Regions from separate parts of the Enterobacter oligotrophicus genome, predicted to be linked through region 3. Evidence: riboswitches for the same ligand, from Rfam matches in the RefSeq annotation. Region 3 holds a riboswitch; each other region holds the start of a gene.

Region 1 (7,301 bases), 2.1 Mb from region 3:
GCCAGTTTAAGTGGTTATTGCTGGCAACGGCACTGCTGCTGTGGCTGGCGGTATGGCTCTGCTGGCGGTTATGGCGCAGCGCCAAAGCGAATGTCGATCGCCTGACGCGCTACCTTCCGCGCTCGCGCTTGCTGTGGCTCGCGCCGTTGACGCTGGGCGTGGCAATAGTGGCGCTGGTCGCACTGATTCGCCATCCGCTAATGCCGGTGTACGGTGAGATCCTGTTGAAGGTGGTGAGCCGTTAAGGTATTTCCCTCTCCCACCGGGAGAGGGCCAGGGTGAGGGCATCAGACCGCACGAATGCCTAACAGTGAAGATGCCCCCGCTTTACCACTAAGCAGTTCTTCTGTTTCGCCATCCCACAAAATGCGCCCCTCCGCGATCACCACCGAACGTGGCGCGATGCGTGCGGCATCTTCGATACTGTGCGACACCATCAGCATCGTAAGCTGCTGGCGGCGGCAGATATCCTGCACCAATGCCAGCATTTCCTGACGTAACGCGGGATCGAGCGCAGAGAAGGGTTCATCCAGCAGCAGAACCGGTTGTTCGCGCACCAGGCAGCGCGCCAGCGCCACACGCTGACGTTGCCCGCCGGAAAGCTCGCCCGGCAGCCTGTCGAGAAAGTCGGTTATCCCCATTTGCGCGGCAATGAGCTCCAGCTTTTCGCGCTGGGCATTGTTCAGCTTGAGTCCCGGATGCATCCCCAGGGCGATGTTTTGTCTAACCGTAAGATGATTAAACAGGTTGTTTTCCTGAAACAGCATCGACACCGGACGTTTCGCGGGCGGCGTGCGGGTATGGTCGTGGTTTTCAATCACGATCGCCCCGCTTGCCGGTTGCAGAAAACCGGCAATTAGATTGAGCAGCGTGCTTTTTCCTGCGCCGCTTGGGCCAAGCACCGCAATCATCTCACCCTGGCGGACGGAGAGGGTAAAACGCATCGGCAGATGCCGGTAAAGCCAGGTCACATCAATCAGTTTTAACATCACGCCCCGGAAGTTTTTCGATAACGGTAAATAACGCAAAGCACAGCAGCAGCAGTAACAGCGCAGTAACGGCACCGTCCTGGCTGCGGTAAGAGCCAATCTGTTGATACAGCCAGAACGGCAGCGTGCGGAAATCTTCATTGCCGAAGAGCGCCACCACGCCAAAATCACCGATCGAGAGCACGCAGGCAAACGCCAGCGCTTGTGCCAGCGGGCGTTTCAGGGCGCGTAGCTCCACAACCTTTAACCGTTGCCAGCCCTGCATTCCCAGAGACTGACACAGCAAAATGTAGCGGTTGTTCACGTCGCGCATCGGGTTTTCCAGCACTTTGAGTGCGTAAGGGATGGCCATCAGGGCGTTGGTGAAAATGACGATGCCGTCGGCGTTTTCCGGCAGGCCGATGGTGCTGTTGAACAGTAAAAAGAAGCCCGTCGCCAGGACGATGCCCGGCATCGCCAGGATCAGCATCCCCGTCAGCTCCAGCGTTTGCCCGGCTTTACGGGCGTGGCGGGCGTAGAGTTCACGGCTGCTCCATAAAAGCATCATGGTCAGTATGACGCATAGCAACCCGGCGGCCAGCGCAATCCGCAGCGAGGTCCAGGTCGCTTGCCAGAGGACTGGCTGTTGCAACACGGACACCAGATTGAGGTTCAGCCCATCGACGATGACCGCCATCAATGGCGGGAGCAACAGCAACAGCGCCAGCACGATAAGAAAAACATCGGTGATGCGGCTGTGCAGGCTGTCCTGCGGATCGCGCCAGCCTGCGATTTGATTGCTGCCTGGTGGAATCGCTTTGCTTAATCGCTGGCTCAGCAACACCAGCGCAAGGCAACAGACCATCTGCACCATCGCCAGCAACGCCGCACGGCCAGGGTCATAGTCGTAACTTAACGCCTGATAAATTGCCAACTCAATGGTGGTGGCCTGCGGCCCGCCGCCGAGAGAAAGCACGGTGGCAAAGCTGGCGAAGCAGAGCATGAAGATCAGCGCGGCGACGGGCGGGATCTGACGTCGCAGCCATGGCCATTCGACAAAACGGAAGAACGACCAGCCGCGCATGCCGAGCTGGGCGGCAATCTGACGTTGTTCGCCGGGGATATTCTCCAGCGCCTGCAAAAAGAGCCGTGTTGCCATCGGCATGTTGAAAAAGATGTGCGCCAGCAGAATGCCCTTCAGCCCGTAGGGGGAGAAGGTCCACTCCAGACCTAAAGACGCAAAGAGTGAGGCCAGCCAGCCCTGACGACCATACACGCTCAAAATACCGAACACTGCCACCAGAACGGGCAGGATCAGCGTCATAGCGCACAGACGGAGAAGCGCCTGCCTGCCGGGAAAACGCCTGCGGTAAAGCGATCTGGCGAGGAAAATGGCCGGGATCACCGACAGCAGCGCGGAGAGAAATGCCTGCCAGAAAGAGAAGCGAACTACGTGCCAGAGATAACTGTCGTGCCAGAGTGCGGGCACGTCACTTTCTGGCGCGTTAAACCACAACGCAAGAAATGCGCCCAGACTGACCGCCACCATCAGGATGGCGGCGAGCAGCCCAGGTATTAACCAGCCGGGAATCAGCGGCTGACGGCGCGTTGCCATTCACTTACCCATGCTGCACGCTGCGTGGCGACCTGCTGCGGCGTAAATTCCAGCGACGTTTGCGGTTTGGTCAATTGGTCGAAGCCTGCTGGCAGCGTCACGTTGGTCACCGGGTACATCCAGTTGCCTGTCGGGATCGCATTCTGGAACGCCGGGGAGACCATAAATTTCAGGAACTTCTCGGCCAGCTCCGGCTGTTTACTGGCGGCAGTGCGCGCAGCCACTTCTACCTGAAGGTAGTGGCCTTCAGCAAAATTGGCGGCGGCGTAGTGGTCTTTCTTCTCAGCGATAATGTGGTAGGCCGGGGAGGTGGTGTAGCTCAGCACCAGGTCGCTTTCTCCTTTCAGAAACAGACCGTAGGCTTCGCTCCAGCCTTTGGTGACGGTCACGGTTTTGGCCGCCAGCTTCTGCCAGGCTTCCGGCGCGTTATCTCCGTAAACTTTCTGCATCCATAACAGCAGCCCTAAGCCAGGCGTACTGGTACGCGGATCTTCATAGATCACGCGCCATTTCTGGTCGCTTTCGACCAGCTCTTTCAGGCTTTTCGGCGGGTTTTTCAGCTTATTTTTGTCATAGACGAAAGCAAAGTAGCCGTAATCGAACGGGACAAAGGTATCGTTTTTCCAGCCACCAGGGACGTTAACGGCATCTGCCGCCACGCCGCTTTTGGCGAACAGTTTGGTTTGCGTGGCGGCTTCCAGCAGGTTGTTGTCCAGCCCAAGCACCACATCGGCTTTGCTGTTTTTCCCTTCCATGCGCAGACGGTTAAGCAGCGAGACGCCATCTTCCAGCGCCACGAACTTCAGCTCGCAGTTGCAATCAGCTTCAAAGGCTTTTTTAACCACCGGGCCAGGGCCCCAGTCTGCGGAGAAGGAGTCGTAGGTGTAGACCGTCAGAACGGGCTTAGCAAAAGCAGGCAGCGCAAACAGCGCCAGCAGGGGAAGACATTTTTTTAACACTTTGCACCTCAAAGTTGAGTGGCAAAGGATTTTGAGCGACAGCCTCAAATCCCTTCGCCGGCGTTATCCGGATCAGGTTCGACGGGTATTATCTCAGCGCACATCAGTGATGCAGCACCCCGTTGAGAACGGCAGTATTGTAATGATTTGGTGAATATTACGAAAGTGTTATGGTTCCGGCGGCGCAAACCAGGCGGATTTAAAATCAAACCAGCCCAGCGTATTCATCCGCAAACCGCGCATACTGCGCTGGCCCTGAATCATCAGCCAGTGGTGGATCAACGGCACGATGGCCTGTTCGGATAACAGCTGCTGGCACCACGCGGCCAGGTTCATCTCACCCGCACGCCACTGGGTGGCGTCCTGTTGCCAGTCACGGTTGATACAGCGCTGGATCAGCGGCACCTCATACAGATGCGAAAAGAGCGAAAAATCGAGCGGCAGAGTAAAGTTGGCGCTGTTTAACCAGATATCGCTGACGATATCGCCGCGATGCCATTCATCATAGTCCACTTCCTGGATTTCCAGCGTCACCCCAACGGCCGCCAGCAGTTTGCTCATGATCCTGGCAATAAAACGGTGTTCGACATGCTCCCGGTAAAACGTGAGGGTGATGGATTCCAGCCCCGCGGGCTTTTCAGCCTGCACCGGTCGGGCGTGGTGCCAGCGAGGAAGCAGACCGTACGCCGGGAACCAGAAGGTTTGATATTGCTCTTCTGCGTGGTAGATCAGGTTTGCGGGGGCGAGAATGTGGCTGATCCATTTGCGGACCTCGTGGTTTGCGCCGCGATGGGTGCGGCTATCAAAAAGCAGATAATAACAGCCCTCTTCAAGGCGGCTCTCAACCGCTTTTTCACCGGTAGTGGGGCCTTCCAGCGTCAGCCCAACGCTGAGCTCTTCATTGATATCCGGTAACACCCAGACGTTCACTTCATCAATCAACGCCCGGTAGCCAAAGTAGTCGTCAAAGGCACGGATTTTTAACTGATTATTGTTATTGCGTGAAACGGAATAGGGGCCGGTGCCGATGGGCAGGCTGGCAAAATTGTTCAGCGATTCCCACTCGGCGGGCAAAATCATCGACGGTACATAGCCCAGCAGCCAGGGAAGCCATTTGTCTGGCTGCGAAAGCTCGATATCCAGCGTCCAGGCCGTCGGCGAATGAATATGCGTGATGTGCGAGTAGAGCGGCAGCGTGCGGGCGCGCTCTAAAGACACGATGACGTCGCGCATATCCAGCTCGCGGCCGTGGTGAAAATGAATGCCAGGACGTAAAAAGAAACGCCAGTGAAGGGGGGACAGCTGCTGCCAGTGGTGCGCGATATCCGCTTCGAGTTCCCCGTTTTCCTCATTTATCCGCGTCAGCCCGCTGAAGATTTGCCGCGCCATATGTGTTTCAGAACGACGTAATGCCGTGCCGGGTAACAGATTTTTCATTGGGCGGTAGTAGACCACCCGCAGGATATGGCGTCCCTGGCGAAAACTTCGCCCGAGATGAGAGACCAGCATCTGGCGCACTGCCGCTTTATCGCCCACCAGTTGTACCAGCTGATCGATGCGATCCTGCTCCAGCAGATCTTCCGCTCGCTGTTGTTGCAATGCCAGCCCGGTATACAGGAAGGTCAAACGTGAACGCTTGCCGCGTCCCGCCTCGGCCTCCCAGTTGAGCCAGCCCTGCTGCTGCATGGTGTTGAGCAGCGTGCGCATATGCCGACGCGAACAGTTGAGCAGGTCAGCCAGTTCGTTCAGCGTGGTCTCCTGCGATTGCCCCTCGCAGCATTGCCACAGGCGGATAAATTGTTGTTGCAGACGACCGGAAGGCATAAAAGAGGAACTCCTGACAAAAAATCAGCAATTTATTTATCCCTATATTAAGCCAATAATTCTTCCCGATGAAGCGAGGAGGTAAATTATGAAGAGGTCTACCGCACGTCAGTTTTATCAGCACTATTTTTCAGCGACACAAGGTGTGTCCTGGCTGGCCCGCCAGTGTGCAGAGCAACGGCTGAAAATGCTGGAAGATCTGATGCAGTGGGACGTTACGAAACCGACCTCTTCTCGCTAACTCGCCTCGATCATGTGTGACTGAGTATTGGTGCTAATCACCCGCCAGCAAAATGTTTTTGCTGGCTTTTTTCGTTTACTATTCACCCAATTTCGATTCGCTTTCACAAGGACTTGCGCATGCTCTGGTTGATGACGATGGGGCGACGCCTGAACGGCGTGTATGCCGCTTTTATGCTGGTGGCCTTCATGATGGGCGTGGCGGGGGCGCTGCAGGCACCGACGCTCAGTCTGTTCCTCAGCCGTGAAGTGGGAGCGCAGCCGTTTTGGGTTGGCCTGTTCTACACCGTCAATGCCATTGCCGGTATCCTCGTCAGCCTGTGGCTGGCAAAACGATCCGACAGTCAGGGTGACCGTCGTAAGCTGATCCTGTTTTGCTGTGCCATGGCTGTCGCTAATGCGCTGCTGTTTGCGTTCAATCGTCATTACCTGACGCTTCTCACCTGCGGAGTGCTGCTGGCGTCTCTGGCGAACACTGCCATGCCGCAGCTGTTCGCGCTGGCGCGTGAATATGCCGACAGTTCAGCGCGGGAAGTGGTGATGTTTAGCTCGGTGATGCGTGCGCAGCTCTCGCTGGCGTGGGTGATCGGCCCGCCGCTGGCGTTCATGCTGGCGCTGAATTACGGCTTTACTGCTATGTTTTCCATCGCCGCCGGGATTTTTGCCATCAGCCTCGCGTTGATTGCCTTTGCGCTGCCGTCGGTGGCGCGGGTTGAGCAGACGACGGATAAACCCATTACGCATGTCAGCGGCTGGCAGGATAAGAATGTCAGGATGCTGTTTATCGCCTCCACGCTGATGTGGACCTGCAACACCATGTACATCATCGATATGCCGCTGTGGATCAGCAGCACACTGGGTTTGCCGGATAAGCTCGCGGGGATTTTAATGGGCACCGCTGCCGGGCTGGAAATCCCGGCGATGATACTGGCGGGGTATTACGTTAAGCGCTTCGGCAAGCGAAGGATGATGGTAACTGCCGTGGCGGCGGGCGTGCTGTTCTATTTTGGCCTGATTTTCTTCCACAGCCATACGGCGCTGCTGGCGCTGCAGCTGTTTAACGCTGTATTTATCGGGATTGTCGCCGGGATTGGGATGCTCTGGTTCCAGGATTTAATGCCGGGTCGGGCAGGCTCAGCCACCACGCTCTTTACCAACAGTATTTCAACGGGAGTGATTCTGGCCGGTGTGATTCAGGGCGCGCTGGCGCAAAGCTACGGACATGCGCCAGTGTACTGGGTGATTGCTGCGATCTCTGTTATGACGTTACTGCTGACGTGTCGTGTGAAAGATGTCTGATTCTGGAAGGCGGCTTCACGAAATTCACTGACTTTCTGACAGGCTCTGAGAAGGAGCATAGAGTGCGTGGCGGGTGCTTGAGGCTGTTTGCCTCAGGCTTTCGCAAGAGGCAAACAGTGGAGAGTCCCACATCAAAAAACTGATGGGGAGGCTAACTTCACAACCCACATTGCGAGGTTAGTCTCTTCATTGCCGAAAAGCAATAAGGAGGCTGGAATGCCAAAACATACTCTGCTGTTAGGTTTGTTTCTGATCTGTACGACGTTGTTGATCTTCACCTGGATGGTTCGCGACTCGCTGTGTGAGTTGCATTTCAGACAGGAGAAAACAGAGCTGGCGGCAGTGTTGGCCTACGAAGCAAAACGTTAGCGGTATTGGCGGGGGAAGTTCCCCGCC
Region 2 (7,301 bases), 1.9 Mb from region 3:
CCTGATAGACCATAACGCCATCGAGCCCGAGGGTTTTTAGCTCTGCGTATTCGTCCTGTGACAGAGGCTGCACTTCCATCTGTAACGAGGAAAATTCACGGCGAATGGCGGGCAGGTGCTGGCGGAAGTAGTCCATCCCGACCTTGCCCTGATGCTCACCCGTTACCAGCAGGAGATGCTCGAAGCCCATCTCCCGAATGGCTGCACATTCGCGCGCGATTTCGTTTTCGTCCAGCGTTTTGCGCTTGATGCGGTTGCTCATGGAAAAGCCACAGTAGGTACAGTCATTGGCGCACAGGTTTGAAAGATAGAGCGGGACGTAAAAGCTCACCGTGTTGCCAAAGCGCTGGCGTGTGAGGCGCTGGGCGCGCTGTGCCATCGGTTCCAGGTATGCGCTGGCCGCCGGGGAGAGCAGGGCCATCATGTCTTCGCGGGACGGATGACGGGCATTTAACGCCCGTTCCACGTCAGCATGCGTTTTGCCGTTGATGCGCAGGCGAATATCGTCCCAGTTAAGCTGCCGCCAGCGATCGGTAAATGTGGTCATGAGAGTGTCTCCAGAAAACCGGTCAGCGGGCTGGTGGCCTGCGCCTGAAAACTGCGCGAGCCGGGGCCAGACTGCCGCGCCAGTAAACCTGCGTCCACCGCCAGGCGGAAGGCGCGCGCCATCATCACCGGATCGTCAGCGACGGCAATCGCCGTGTTCACCAGCACCGCGTCAGCACCCATTTCCAGTGCCTGGGCGGCATGGCTTGGTACGCCGATGCCAGCGTCAACCACCACCGGCACGGTGGCCTGTTCGATGATAATTTCCAGCATCGCGCGGGTCCCCAGCCCCTGATTAGAGCCAATAGGTGCGCCCAGCGGCATGACAGCCGCGCAGCCAACTTCCTCCAGACGTTTACACAGGACGGGGTCGGCACCGCAGTAGGGCAGCACGGTAAACCCTTGTTGCACCAGCTTTTCCGCGGCTTTCAGGGTTTCGATTGGGTCAGGCAGCAGCCAGCGAGCATCCGGGTGAATTTCCAGCTTCAGCCAGTGCGTACCGAGGGCTTCACGTGCCAGTCGGGCGGCGAAAATTGCCTCTTCAGCGGTTTTGGCACCGGAGGTGTTTGGCAGCAGCATGACGCCCGCTTCCAGCAGCGGTGCCAGAATAGCATCGCTGTGATGACGCAGATCCACGCGCTTCAGTGCCAGCGTTACCAGTTGGCTGCCGCTTTCACGGATGGCATCCACCATCAGCTGCGGCGAGGCGAATTTCCCGGTTCCGGTAAACAAATGCGAATCAAAGACTTTATCGGCAATACGTAACATTTCAGCCCCCTGCAATAACCTGAAACAGCAGGATCTGATCGCCTTCGCTCACCTGCTGGTGCTCCCACTGCTCGCGCGGCAGGATCTGTTGATTGAGCGCCAGTGCCGTCCCCGGTTTAAGCTGGCGTAGCGTCTCAAGTAGCGCGGCGATGGTGAGATTTTCGTCGCACTGCATTGGCTCATCGTTAAACAGAATGCGCATCGTGCCCTCCGCATACCGGGCAGTGGCTGGCGCGGTGAAGCGCCAGATGCCGCCAGCTACCGGAGCGGGCATCAAACAGGCGCAGCGTATTACGTTCCGTCTCCATACCGCTGAGGAGCTTAATAGCCTCCAGCGCCTGCAGAGTGCCCATCACGCCCACCACGGGGCCGAGAATGCCCGCCGTGCGGCAGTTGCGTTCTGGCTCCGCATCATCCGGCCACAGGCAGCGATAGCATCCCCGCGCCCACGGCGGTGTCAGGACCATCATCTGCCCACCGAAGCCGACTGCACTGGCGGTAATGAGCGGTACGTTCTGCGCCACGCAGGCGGTATTGATCGCCTGACGCGTGGCCATATTGTCGGTACAGTCCAGCACCACATCGGCCAGGGCGACTTCACGCAACAGGCTTTCGCCGCTGAGCCGCTCCTGGAGTGCAATCAGTTCGATATCCGGGTTTAGCAGGTTCAACCGCTGCTGTGTGATCTGTGCTTTAGGCTGGTTGATATCCCCGGTGGTAAAGAGAATTTGCCGCTGCAGATTGCTGAGGTGCACCTCGTCGTCGTCGGCCAGCACCAGCGTGCCGACGCCAGCGCCTGCCAGATAGAGCGCCGCGGGTGCGCCTAATCCTCCCAGGCCGACAATCAGAACCCGGCTGGCGAGCAGCTTTTGCTGCCCGTCAATGGCGATATCCTCAAGCAGGATCTGGCGGCTGTAGCGCATAAAATCCTGGTCATTCATCGCCAGCTCCTGCCAGCTGTAAGAGCTGTGCGGTAGCGGCCTGCCAGTCTGCCGCCTGGGTGATGGCGCTGACGACAGCAATACTGCCGACGCCGGTCTTCAGAACGGCGGGGGCGCGCTCAAGGCTGATCCCACCGATGGCGACCGTTGGATAATCCGCCAGGCGTTCGACGTGACTCGCCAGTTGCGTCAAACCCTGCGGGGCAGACGGCATCTGCTTAGTTTGTGTCGGGAAAACGTGGCCGAGCGCGATATAGGACGGGCGGGCTGCCAGCGCAATATCAATCTCCATATCATCGTGCGTCGACACGCCCAGGCGCAGGCCTGCTTTGCGGATGGCGTTGAGGTCGGTTGTCTCCAGATCTTCCTGACCGAGATGCACGCCGTAGGCCTGGTGTTTGATCGCCAGCCGCCAATAGTCGTTGATAAACAGGCGGGCATCATAGCGCCGCCCCAGTTCAATGGCGGCGACCACATCGGCCTCTACCTCGTCATCGCGTTTATCTTTGATGCGCAGCTGGATCGTGCGAACGCCTGCCTCCAGCAGGCGAGCGATCCACGCTACACTATCCACCACCGGGTAAAGCCCTAAGCGGAAGGGGACAGGGGGGAAATCAGGCTGGTACATTATGCCTCCTCTTTTTTGAGGTAGATTTCGCCGCCTTTGGCGCGGAAGGTTTCTGACATGTCCGCCATACCCACCTCGATAGTCTGCGCGGCGGCGTAGTCACGCACCTCCTGGCTGATTTTCATCGAGCAGAATTTTGGCCCACACATAGAGCAGAAGTGTGCCACTTTGCCGGATTCCTGAGGCAGGGTTTCGTCGTGATAGGCGCGGGCGGTGAACGGGTCGAGCGCCAGGTTGAACTGATCTTCCCAACGGAATTCAAAGCGTGCTTTCGACATGGCGTTATCACGGATTTGCGCGCCCGGATGACCTTTGGCGAGATCCGCCGCGTGGGCGGCAATCTTGTAGGTGATCAGACCCTGCTTCACGTCCTCTTTGTTAGGCAGCCCAAGGTGCTCTTTTGGCGTCACGTAGCAGAGCATTGCGCAGCCGAACCAGCCGATCATCGCCGCACCAATTCCCGACGTGAAGTGGTCGTAACCCGGTGCGATGTCGGTCGTCAAGGGGCCCAGCGTGTAGAACGGTGCTTCGTGGCAGTGCTCCAGCTCTTCGGTCATGTTGCGGCGGATCATCTGCATCGGCACATGTCCCGGACCTTCAATCATCACCTGCACATCATACTCCCAGGCGATTTTGGTCAGCTCGCCCAGCGTGTGCAGTTCGGCAAACTGTGCTTCGTCGTTGGCGTCGCGGATGGAGCCCGGACGCAGGCCGTCGCCCAGCGACAGGGATACGTCATAGGCGGCGCAGATTTCGCAGATCTCGCGGAAGTGTTCGTAGAGGAAGTTTTCCTGGTGATGAGACAGGCACCACTTCGCCATGATCGAACCGCCACGCGAGACAATTCCGGTCAGGCGCTTCGCCGTCATTGGCACGTAGCGCAGCAGCACACCAGCGTGAATGGTGAAATAGTCCACGCCCTGTTCAGCCTGCTCAAGCAACGTATCGCGGAAGGCTTCCCAGGTGAGGTTTTCCGCAATGCCATTCACTTTCTCAAGTGCCTGATAGATTGGCACCGTGCCAATCGGCACCGGGCTGTTACGCAGCACCCATTCGCGGGTTTCGTGGATATAACGCCCGGTAGAGAGATCCATTACCGTGTCTGCGCCCCAGCGCGTAGACCAGACCAGCTTTTCCACCTCCTCTTCAATGGACGAAGTGACCGCTGAGTTACCAATGTTGGCATTGACCTTCACCAGGAAGTTGCGGCCAATGATCATCGGCTCGGATTCCGGGTGGTTGATGTTGGCAGGAATAATGGCGCGACCGGCGGCCACTTCGTCACGCACAAATTCTGGCGTGATGTTCTCCGGCAGGCGAGCACCAAAACCTTCGCCCGGATGCTGGTGGCGCAGCACTTCGCTGCGGATGCGCTCGCGGCCCATGTTTTCACGGATGGCAATAAATTCCATCTCCGGCGTGACGATACCCTGGCGCGCGTAGTGCAACTGCGTGACGCATTTACCCGCTTTCGCACGTTTTGGCGTCAGCAGACCGGTGAAACGCAGTTCGTCCAGACCATCGTCAGCCAGACGTTCTTTGGTGTACGCAGAGCTTTGCTCGTTTAGTTCTTCGCTGTCGTTACGTGCGTCAATCCACGGCTGGCGCAGCTTTGCCAGCCCCTGCTGGACGTTAATGGCAACATCCGGATCGCCGTACGGGCCGGAGGTGTCGTACACCGGCACCGCTTCGTTAACTTCATATTGCGGCTGTTCTTTGCTGCCGCCGATAAGCGTCGGGCTGAGCTGGATTTCGCGCATCGGGACGCGGATATTGTTCTTCGGGCCGGTGATGTAAATACGTTTTGAGTTCGGGAAAGCAGTGCCTTCCAGCGTATTGATGAAGTGTTGTGCTTGTGCGCGCTGTTCGCGGCGGGTCAGTTTTGTTGCAGACATAGCTCATTCCAAAAGTGAAGGACATGGCTTGTCAGACGACGGATGAAGCAAGAGGAGATCGCCCTGGGGCGATACAAAGCAGTTTTACTCTTGTTCCCTTCGCAGGTATTAGCCTGATCAGGTTCCGCGGATCCCGAATTAACGGTCTCAGCCCGTGCTTTCACACTGGGCACTCCGACAAGAAAAATCCCCCTCGTGAGAGGGGCGACTATTTGTAAATTACTCGTTAACGACTAAGAACTCAAGCAGGCCGCGCGATGTTATCTTCATTGCTTGCGTTCAGGTCGTTATCCAACGCGAGGGCAATCAGCTTGTCTTCCAGGGTGAATCGCTCTTCCAGCGCTTCACCGAGATCGGACAGCGCCTGCTGAAACTCAAGATAGTTATCGTGATCGATCGCATTCTCAAGCGTGGAATCGTAGTAATCCATGATCTGCTGGGTATTGGCTTCCAGCAGTGGACAGAGCCTTGATGCACTTAAATACGGGTTACTGCCTTCCATTTCGCGGATAATACGTTCATAAATATTGAAATGGCCGTCGGACAGGTAGTCGACCAGGCTCTGACAAAAGTCATCCAGCGCTTTTTCATTCAGCCGCATAAACGATTCTTTGCCAGGCTTAATACCGACCAGATTGTAATACGCCACGAGTAGATGCTTGCGCACATGTAGCCAGCGATCCACCAGTGTATTACTTCCTCTAACGCGCTCAGTCAGGCTTTCTAGCTGGTTTAACATGTTCGACTCCGCAAGGTTTAGAATTGAATCGGCTTAACCAAAATGTAACCACAATGCTAACAACATGTCAGTGAAGCGAAGGTAGTGCAATAGATATGGATCGTATTATTGAAAAATCAGATCTTGGTTGGTGGATCGTCAGTCACGAACAAAAATTATGGCTGCCCGCCGGGGAAATACCCTACGGCACAGCGGAAAAATTTGATCTTGCAGGCCAGTCCGCACTGAGGATCGGTGAGTGGCAGGGTGAGCCTGTGTGGTTGATCCAACAAGCTCGTCGCCAGGATATGGGATCTGTTCGTCAGGTGCTGGATCTGGACGTGGGGTTGTTCCAGCTGGCGGGCCGTGGTGTGCAACTGGCGGAGTTTTATCGCTCGCATAAATTCTGTGGTTACTGTGGGCATACCATGCATCCGAGCAAAACCGAGTGGGCGATGCTCTGCAGCCACTGCCGCGAACGCTATTACCCTCAGATTGCGCCGTGCATCATCGTCGCTATCCGCCGCGAGGATTCCATCCTGCTGGCGCAACATACCCGTCATCGCAACGGCATTCATACCGTGCTGGCCGGGTTCGTTGAAGTGGGCGAAACGCTGGAGCAGGCGGTGGCGCGCGAGGTGATGGAAGAGAGCAGTATTAAGGTGAAGAACCTGCGCTATGTCACTTCACAGCCGTGGCCATTCCCGATGTCGTTGATGACCGCGTTTATGGCCGAATACGACAGCGGTGAGATTGTTATCGATCAGAAAGAGCTGCTGGAAGCGAACTGGTATCGCTATGACGATTTACCGCTGCTACCGCCGCCAGGCACCGTGGCGCGTCGGTTGATAGAAGATACCGTGGCGATGTGTCGGGCCGAGTATGAGTAGTGTTACACTGAGGCCATGACGCTTAAGGAAATGCAAAAATGACCGAACTGAAGAACGATCGTTATCTGCGTGCGCTGCTGCGCCAGCCCGTTGATGTCACCCCGGTGTGGATGATGCGCCAGGCGGGACGCTATCTCCCGGAGTACAAAGCCACGCGCGCGCAGGCCGGCGATTTTATGTCGCTGTGCAAAAACGCCGAGCTGGCCTGTGAAGTGACGCTCCAGCCGCTGCGTCGCTTCCCGCTGGATGCTGCCATTCTCTTTTCGGACATTCTGACTATTCCGGATGCGATGGGCCTTGGCCTGTACTTCGAAACCGGCGAAGGCCCGCGTTTCACCTCCCCAGTCAAAAGCAAAGCCGACGTTGATAAGCTGCCGATCCCCGATCCGGAAGGCGAACTGGGCTATGTGATGAACGCCGTGCGCACCATTCGCCGTGAATTGAAAGGTGAAGTGCCATTGATTGGCTTCTCCGGTAGCCCGTGGACGCTGGCGACCTATATGGTGGAAGGTGGCAGCAGCAAAGCCTTTACCGTGATCAAAAAGATGATGTACGCCGAGCCGCTGGCGCTGCATGCGCTACTCGACAAGCTGGCGAAGAGCGTCACGCTCTATCTCAACGCGCAGATCAAAGCGGGCGCGCAGTCGGTGATGATTTTCGATACCTGGGGCGGCGTGCTGACCGGGCGCGATTATCAGCAGTTCTCCCTGTACTACATGCACAAAATCGTCGATGGCCTGCTGCGTGAAAACGAAGGTCGTCGCGTGCCGGTGACGCTGTTTACCAAAGGCGGCGGTCAGTGGCTGGAAGCGATGGCGGCGACCGGCTGCGACGCGCTGGGTCTCGACTGGACGACCGATATTGCCGATGCGCGCCGTCGCGTGGGCGATAAAGTGGCGCTGCAGGGCAATATGG
Region 3 (7,301 bases):
ACATGCAGGATTAAACAATGAAAACGAAAGTCCAACTGTCGTTCATGATGTTTGTTGAATGGTTTATCTGGGGCGCGTGGTTTGTGCCGCTGTGGCTCTGGCTGAGCAAAAGCGGTTTTACCGCCGGGGAGATTGGATGGTCTTATGCCTGTACCGCCATTGCCGCCATTCTCTCGCCAATCCTGGTCGGCTCGCTGACGGACCGCTTCTTTGCTGCCCAGAAAGTGCTGGCGATACTGATGTTCGCCGGTGCCGTGCTGATGTACTTCGCCGCCCAGCAAACCCAGTTCAGTACCTTCTTCCCGCTGCTGCTGGCCTACTCCCTGACCTATATGCCGACCATCGCGCTGACCAACAGCATCGCCTTCGCCAACGTGGATGATGTGGAGGCCGATTTCCCGCGCATCCGCGTGATGGGTACCATCGGCTGGATCGCCTCCGGCCTGGCATGTGGGTTCCTGCCGCAGATGATGGGCTATAGCGATATCTCGGATACCAATATCCCACTGCTGCTGACCGCCGCCAGCTCAGCCCTGCTCGGCGTATTCGCCCTGTTCCTGCCGAATACGCCGCCGAAGAGCACCGGCAAGCTGGACTTCAAAGTCATGCTGGGGCTGGATGCGCTGATCCTGCTGCGCGACAGAAACTTCCTGGTGTTCTTCTTCTGCTCGTTCCTGTTCGCGATGCCGCTGGCGTTCTATTACATCTTCGCCAACGGCTATCTCACCGAAGTGGGGATGAAAAATGCCACCGGCTGGATGACCCTCGGCCAGTTCTCCGAAATCTTCTTTATGCTGGCGCTGCCGTTCTTCACCAAACGCTTTGGTATTAAGAAGGTCTTACTGCTTGGTCTTATCACCGCGGCAATCCGCTATGGCTTCTTTGTTTACGGCGGTGCAGACCAATACTTCACCTACGCCCTGCTGTTCCTCGGCATTCTGCTGCACGGCGTGAGCTACGACTTCTATTACGTGACCGCGTACATCTACGTGGACAAAAAAGCGCCTGCGCACATGCGTACCGCCGCGCAAGGCTTGATTACGCTGTGCTGTCAGGGCTTTGGTAGCCTGCTGGGATACCGCCTGGGCGGCGTGATGATGGAAAAAATGTTCGCTTACAAAGAGCCGGTGAATGGGCTGACCTTCAACTGGGCCGGAATGTGGACATTTGGCGGGATCATGATTGCCGTGATCGCCGTACTGTTTATGCTGTTTTTCCGCGAATCGGATAAAGAGATCACCGCAATTGAGGTGGTTGATGGCGATACCGCGCTGACACAAGGGGAAGTTAAATGAAACAAGAACGTATTCTCGGTGCGCTTTACGGGCAGGCCTTAGGGGATGCGATGGGCATGCCGTCGGAACTGTGGCCGAGAAAACGCGTGAAAGCACACTTCGGCTGGATCGACCGCTTCCTGCCCGGTCCGGCAGAGAATAACGCGGCCTGCTATTTCAATCAGGCAGAGTTCACCGACGATACTTCAATGGCGCTGTGCCTGGCCGATGCGATTATCGAGTGCGACGGACAAATTAACGCGGATGTTATCGGCAAACATATTCTGCGCTGGGCGCTCGATTTCGATGCGTTTAATAAGAACGTGCTCGGTCCGACGTCGAAAATTGCCCTCAACGCTATTCGTGACGGCAAGCCGGTGAGCGAGCTGGAGAACAACGGCGTGACCAACGGTGCGGCGATGCGTGCCTCCCCGTTAGGCTGTCTGCTGCCCGCCACTCGTCTGGAGCACTTTGTTGAGCAGGTGGCGCTGGCCTCCAGCCCGACGCATAAATCTGACCTTGCGATTGCCGGTGCGGTCGTGATTGCCTGGGCGATATCGCGCGCCATCGACGGAGAAAGCTGGCAGAACATCGTGGATGCCCTGCCGGGTATCGCCCGCTATGCGCAGGAGGCGAAAACCACCACCTTCAGCGCATCGCTGGCGGCACGCATTGAACTGGCGCTCAAAACCGTGCGGGAAGCCAACGGCATTGAATCGGCCAGCGAGCAGGTGTACCAGCTTGTTGGGGCGGGAACCAGCACCATCGAATCCGTTCCGGCGGCCATTGCGATGGTTGAACTGGCAGGCACCAACCCGAACCGCTGCGCAATATTGTGCGCTAACCTCGGCGGTGATACGGACACCATCGGCACGATGGCGACGGCGATCTGCGGCGCGCTGCACGGTGTGCAGGCCGTTGACCCGGCGCTTAAGGCGGAACTTGACGCCGTTAACTCGCTCGATTTTGGTCATTATTGCGAGAAACTGCTGCACTATCGGGAGCAACGGGAGGGCGTATGAGTTATTTTGCCGAACGCCTTGCAACATTACACGCCACACGCCCGGTGACGGTGCTGGGCGCGGCGGTGATTGACGTCATCGCCGACGCTTATGCCCTGCCGTGGCGCGGCTGTGATATCGAGCTAAAACAGCAGGGTGTGAATATCGGCGGCTGCGCGCTCAATATCGCCATCGCCCTGAAACGGCTCGGGATTGCGGCACAAAACGCCCTGCCCGTCGGCCACGGCGTGTGGGCGGATATTATCCGTAACGCAATGGCGAAGCAGGATCTGCACAGCGCCGTGGAAGCCGAAACGGGCGATAACGGCTGGTGTCTGGCGCTGGTAGAGCCTGACGGTGAGCGCACCTTTATGTCGTTCAGCGGTGTGGAAAATCAGTGGCAGCAGGGCTGGCTGGATGCGCTGAACGTCCCGGCGGAGAGCCTGGTCTATCTGTCCGGCTATCAGCTGGCATCCCCTTGCGGCGAGCTGCTGACGGCCTGGCTGGAAGGGTTGCTGGGCGTCACTGCGTTTATCGATTTCGGCCCGCGCATCGCAGATATTCCCGACGCGCTGATGGCGCGGATCATGGCCTGCAAACCGATTGTGTCGCTCAACCGCCAGGAGGCGGAGATTGCCGCGGAAAGACTGGCTGTGAATGTTGAAAACCTGGGTGCAGAGTGGCAGCAACGATTCGGCTCAGCCCTGATTGTGCGTCACGACAAAGACGGTGCCGCCTGGTATGACGGTGACGCTTCGGGTTACGTTCCGGCGTTTCCGGCAACCGTCGTCGACACTATCGGCGCTGGCGACAGCCATGCGGGCGGTACGCTGGCCGGGCTGGCGGCAGGCTGGTCACTGGCGGATGCGGTACTGCTGGGCAATGCGGTTGCTGCATGGGTGGTCAGCCACCGCGGCGGGGACTGTGCGCCTGGGCGCGAGGAACTACTCCTCGCACACAAAGACGTATAGATCGCTGCGACAGTAGCTGATGCTGTACTCAATCGGCCGGTGCTGTTGGTCAAGCGCAACCTGCTTGATCACCAGCACCGGTATTTTGTCATCCATCTTTATGTGCGCCTGGAACTCGCTGTCCGGCATACGGGCGCTGACGCGCGAACGGGTGCGCTGTGGGAAGATATTCTGGCTGCGGAAGTAATCGTACAGCGAGATGCCAATCGCGTCCGGGTCGGGGATTAAGCCTACCGGAACCCAGGACTCTTCAATCGATACGGCATCATCATCAACGTAGCGGATGCGTTTAAGCAAAAAGACGTCGCTTTCCGCCTCTATCGACAAATGGCTGGCGACCTCTTCCGGGCATTTCACTACCCGTTTGTTGACCCACAGCGTGTTAGGCTTTTGTCCGCGCAGCACCACCTGTTGAGAAAATCCGCGCGCCTCTTTCAGCGAATACTCAAAGATATTATTGATTTGCGTTCCGTAGCCGCGCGCGCGCGTCACCACGCCCTCTTTTTCCAGCGCCTGCATTGCTTTGCGCACGGTAATGCGCGACACGCCAGTTAACTGACTCAGGTCCCGCTCGCCGGGCAGAATATTCCCGTGTTCCAGCACACCGCTGCGCACCGCGTTTTTTACCGTTTCAGCAAATTTCAGGTACAGCGGCGTGTTGTCCGGCGCGGCAATCCGTTCATTCAGTAGAGCGATTAACCGGGTATGCGCTTGTTCCATCTCTGTTTTTCTCAGGCCTGATGTTTCCAGCCAGTATACGGCTTACCACCAGGCATGAAAATGGTGTACCGGTCCAATACCGTGACCAACCTCCAGAGTATCGGCTTTTGCCAGCGCGGCTGAGAGCCAGTCTTTGGCCTCGCGCACGGTATCGGCCCAGTTATCATGCCGTGGACGCAGCGCCGCCAGTGCGGCAGAGAGCGTACAGCCCGTGCCGTGGGTGTTTTTGGTCTGCACGCGCGGGGCAGTGAAACGCAGCTCGCCGTCACGGGTGAAGAGCCAGTCCGGGCTTTCCGCATCATCCAGATGACCGCCTTTCATCAGCACCGCGCCACAGCCCATCACCAGCAGCGCGTTTCCCTGCTCTTTCATTTCGCGTTCGTTTTGCGCGTGCGGCGCATCCAGCAGCGCTGCAGCTTCAGGAAGATTTGGCGTAATGAGCGCGACCTGCGGCAGCAGTTTTTTACGCAGCGTTTCAACGGCGGACGCGGATAACAGCGGATCACCACTTTTTGCCAGCATCACGGTATCAAGCACCACATTTTGCACCTGGTAACGCGTTAGCCGTTCTGCCACGGCTTCCACAATATCGGTCTCCGCCAGCATGCCGATTTTAGTGGTATCGATGCGCACATCGCTGAATACTGAGTCAAGCTGCGCGGCGACAAAGTCCGGCTCAATGCGGTAAACCGACTGCACACCACGCGTATTTTGCGCCACCAGTGCCGTAATCACAGAACAACCGTATGCGCCCAGCGCGGAGAAGGTTTTCAGATCGGCCTGAATGCCTGCCCCGCCACTTGGATCGGTGCCGGCAATAGTGAGTGCGTTAATCCGTTTCATGCCTGTTCCTCCAGGTTATAAAGCGCGTCCAAAAAAGCGCTGGCAAAACTGCCGGGGCCACGGGAGTGCGCTGTAGCAACGCTTCCGGCGCGCTTCATAAATCCACAGGCAGCAACCACGTTATCCAGCCTGTCGCCAGGCAGTGAACAGCTGGCTGCCACAACCGCCGAAAGCGCACAACCAGTGCCCACCACGCGGGTCATCAGCGGATCGCCACCCGTTACCGTGCGGGTTCGCTGCCCGTCGGTGATGTAATCCACCTCGCCAGTGACCACCACAATCGCATTCGTCTGACGTGCCAGCGCCTGGGCAGCAGGCAGCGCCGTGGCGGCGGTGTCGGCGGTGTCGACGCCACGCCCGCCCGCGCTCATCCCCGCCAGCGCGAGAATTTCAGACGCATTGCCGCGAATGGCTGCAGGTTTAAGGGAAAGAATGTGATGGCAAAAACGGGTGCGAAACGTCAGCGCGCCGACTGCAACCGGATCGAGCGTCCAGGGTTTGCCTGCCGCCACAGCGCTTTCAATCGCCCGGCGCATCGACTGGGCGCGCGGCGCGGTGAGTGTGCCGACGTTGATAAGCACCGCATCGGCAAGCGCGGCAAACTGCTCGGCTTCTTCGGCTTCAATCACCATCGCCGGGGATGCGCCAAGCGCCAGCAGAACGTTGGCCGTAAAGGTTTGCACGACATCGTTGGTCATACAGTGCGTGAGCGGGGAATGGGTTCGGAACTGATGTAAAACGTGTAAATCGAGCAGGTCAGGCTGCATGGTATCGCTCCTGCCTTGCGTGAAGAAGCGATGACCGGGAAGGCATCTGACTTCCCTACGCTGGCATTATCCAGATCAGGTAATACGGGTATTTCTCAGCCCATCAGCGATGGGGCACCCCGAGTCATGAAGATTGAATCTCTATACTTTTTGCCAGCTTAGGGGAAGTGGGTTGCTAACGCAAGCCCGCCCTTCCGGTTATCGCTTCTTCACGCTGTACCTCAGTTTGTACCCCATATCTGTATGACAAAATTTATTGATTATCTAAACGTGCTTCTAAAAACGCCTCGCGTAGAAAACGTCACTGAAGAGTTTCGTCAGTGTAGTTCCTAAGTGTTCTTTTTTTCTGGATGCGGCTGGTGAATCGCCACGGATAATCTAGACACTTCTGAGCCGTTGAAAATATTGATTTTCATATTCCGTCGGTGGCATCTGATCACTCGAACCATGCCGACGCTTACTGTTATAAAACATTTCGATGTAATCAAAAATATCGCTGCGGGCTTCTCCCCGCGTCCCGTAGGTCTTTTTCTTTATCCGTTCACGCTTCAGTAGCTGGAAAAAACTTTCTGCAACTGCGTTGTCGTGACAGTTACCACGACGGCTCATACTGCCCTCCAGTCCGTGTGATTTCAGGAACGACTGCCACGCATGGCTTGTGTACTGACTACCCTGATCAGAATGAACCAGCACCTGTTTTTGGGGGTTACGTCGCCACACGGCCATCAGAAGCGCATTCAGGACAATATCTTTGGTCATCCGGGGTTGCATTGACCAGCCGATAACTTTGCGCGAGAACAGGTCAACAACTACGGCCAGATACAGCCAGCCTTCGTGGGTTCGGATGTAAGTTATGTCCGTTACCCAACGTTCATCCGGTGCTTCCGGGTTGAACTGCCGCTGGAGTCTGTTGGGTGTCACGATACTGGCTTCATCTTTACGCGCTCGTGGGCTTCGATACCCGACCTGAGCCTTTATCCCGGCACGCTTCATTAGCCGCCAGACACGGTTAATTCCGCATTGTTGCCCGCTATCTCGCAGGTCGAGATGGATCTTGCGATAGCCATAAACGCAACCGGACTCCAGCCAGAACTGTTTGATTTGTCCTGTCAGCCTGAGATCCGCCTGATGCCGTGGTGAATGCGGCTGTTGAAGCCAGGTGTAAAACCCACTCGGATGAACATTCAGCACCCGACAGAGTAGACGAACAGGCCAATAACAGGAGTTGTCACGGATAAAGACGTACCTCAGTCGGACAGCTTTGCGAAGTACGCCGCGGCTTTTTTTAATATATCCCGTTCGTCAGTAACCCGCTTCAGCTCCTTCTGGAGTCGGCGGATCTCGGCCTGAGCATCTGACTGCTCTTTGTTGGTGGAAGAGTCCGGCCCGTACTTCTTTATCCAGGCATAAAGACTGTGGGTAGTGATATCGAGACGTGTTGCAACACTGGAAACAGAATGGTCACGATCAACAACCTGTTTGACAGCTTCAATTTTAAACTCTTCAGGATAACGCTTACTGCTCATGTGCACCTCTCTTAAAGCCATTTTAAATGACTCTGAGGCGTCTGTTAAACCCGTGGCGATTCAATTTGAACAACTCTCTGATATTTGAGAATTCCTAATGTCATATTGGGGAGGTCCCCAAAGTTAACGTTTAACAGCTTAAATAACCACGCTAATAATCCACGGAAAGTAGGCCTTTCTGAATGAAGCATACACTAAA

Evidence for each region. A riboswitch is a leader RNA that binds a small molecule or an ion and turns the genes downstream of it on or off. The one in region 3 is predicted to bind thiamine pyrophosphate.
Region 1: linked by a shared signal. The riboswitch ahead of thiB (thiamine ABC transporter substrate binding subunit) and the one ahead of thiM (hydroxyethylthiazole kinase) in region 3 are both predicted to bind thiamine pyrophosphate.
Region 2: linked by a shared signal. The riboswitch ahead of thiC (phosphomethylpyrimidine synthase ThiC) and the one ahead of thiM (hydroxyethylthiazole kinase) in region 3 are both predicted to bind thiamine pyrophosphate.

The regions. Positions count from the first base shown of each region.
Region 1 is NZ_AP019007.1:3,266,332-3,273,632, forward strand. Features, by position in the region: gene EoCCA6_RS15665 (DedA family protein) at 1-245, shown strand, start outside; gene thiQ (thiamine ABC transporter ATP-binding protein ThiQ) at 288-989, opposite strand; gene thiP (thiamine/thiamine pyrophosphate ABC transporter permease ThiP) at 973-2,583, opposite strand; gene thiB (thiamine ABC transporter substrate binding subunit) at 2,559-3,542, opposite strand; TPP riboswitch at 3,574-3,674, opposite strand; gene sgrR (HTH-type transcriptional regulator SgrR) at 3,711-5,366, opposite strand; gene sgrT (glucose uptake inhibitor SgrT) at 5,455-5,607, shown strand; gene EoCCA6_RS15695 (sugar efflux transporter) at 5,727-6,905, shown strand; gene EoCCA6_RS15700 (Hok/Gef family protein) at 7,122-7,274, shown strand.
Region 2 is NZ_AP019007.1:2,728,096-2,735,396, forward strand. Features, by position in the region: gene thiH (2-iminoacetate synthase ThiH) at 1-547, opposite strand, end outside; gene thiG (thiazole synthase) at 544-1,314, opposite strand; gene thiS (sulfur carrier protein ThiS) at 1,316-1,516, opposite strand; gene EoCCA6_RS13070 (HesA/MoeB/ThiF family protein) at 1,500-2,255, opposite strand; gene thiE (thiamine phosphate synthase) at 2,248-2,883, opposite strand; gene thiC (phosphomethylpyrimidine synthase ThiC) at 2,883-4,778, opposite strand; TPP riboswitch at 4,856-4,965, opposite strand; gene rsd (sigma D regulator) at 5,020-5,517, opposite strand; gene nudC (NAD(+) diphosphatase) at 5,613-6,386, shown strand; gene hemE (uroporphyrinogen decarboxylase) at 6,425-7,301, shown strand, end outside.
Region 3 is NZ_AP019007.1:850,513-857,813, forward strand. Features, by position in the region: gene EoCCA6_RS04070 (nucleoside permease) at 18-1,295, shown strand; gene EoCCA6_RS04075 (ADP-ribosylglycohydrolase family protein) at 1,292-2,296, shown strand; gene EoCCA6_RS04080 (PfkB family carbohydrate kinase) at 2,293-3,246, shown strand; gene EoCCA6_RS04085 (GntR family transcriptional regulator) at 3,220-3,966, opposite strand; gene thiD (bifunctional hydroxymethylpyrimidine kinase/phosphomethylpyrimidine kinase) at 4,009-4,809, opposite strand; gene thiM (hydroxyethylthiazole kinase) at 4,806-5,576, opposite strand; TPP riboswitch at 5,612-5,708, opposite strand; one part of gene EoCCA6_RS04100 (IS3 family transposase) at 5,955-6,865, opposite strand; one part of gene EoCCA6_RS04100 (IS3 family transposase) at 6,865-7,102, opposite strand.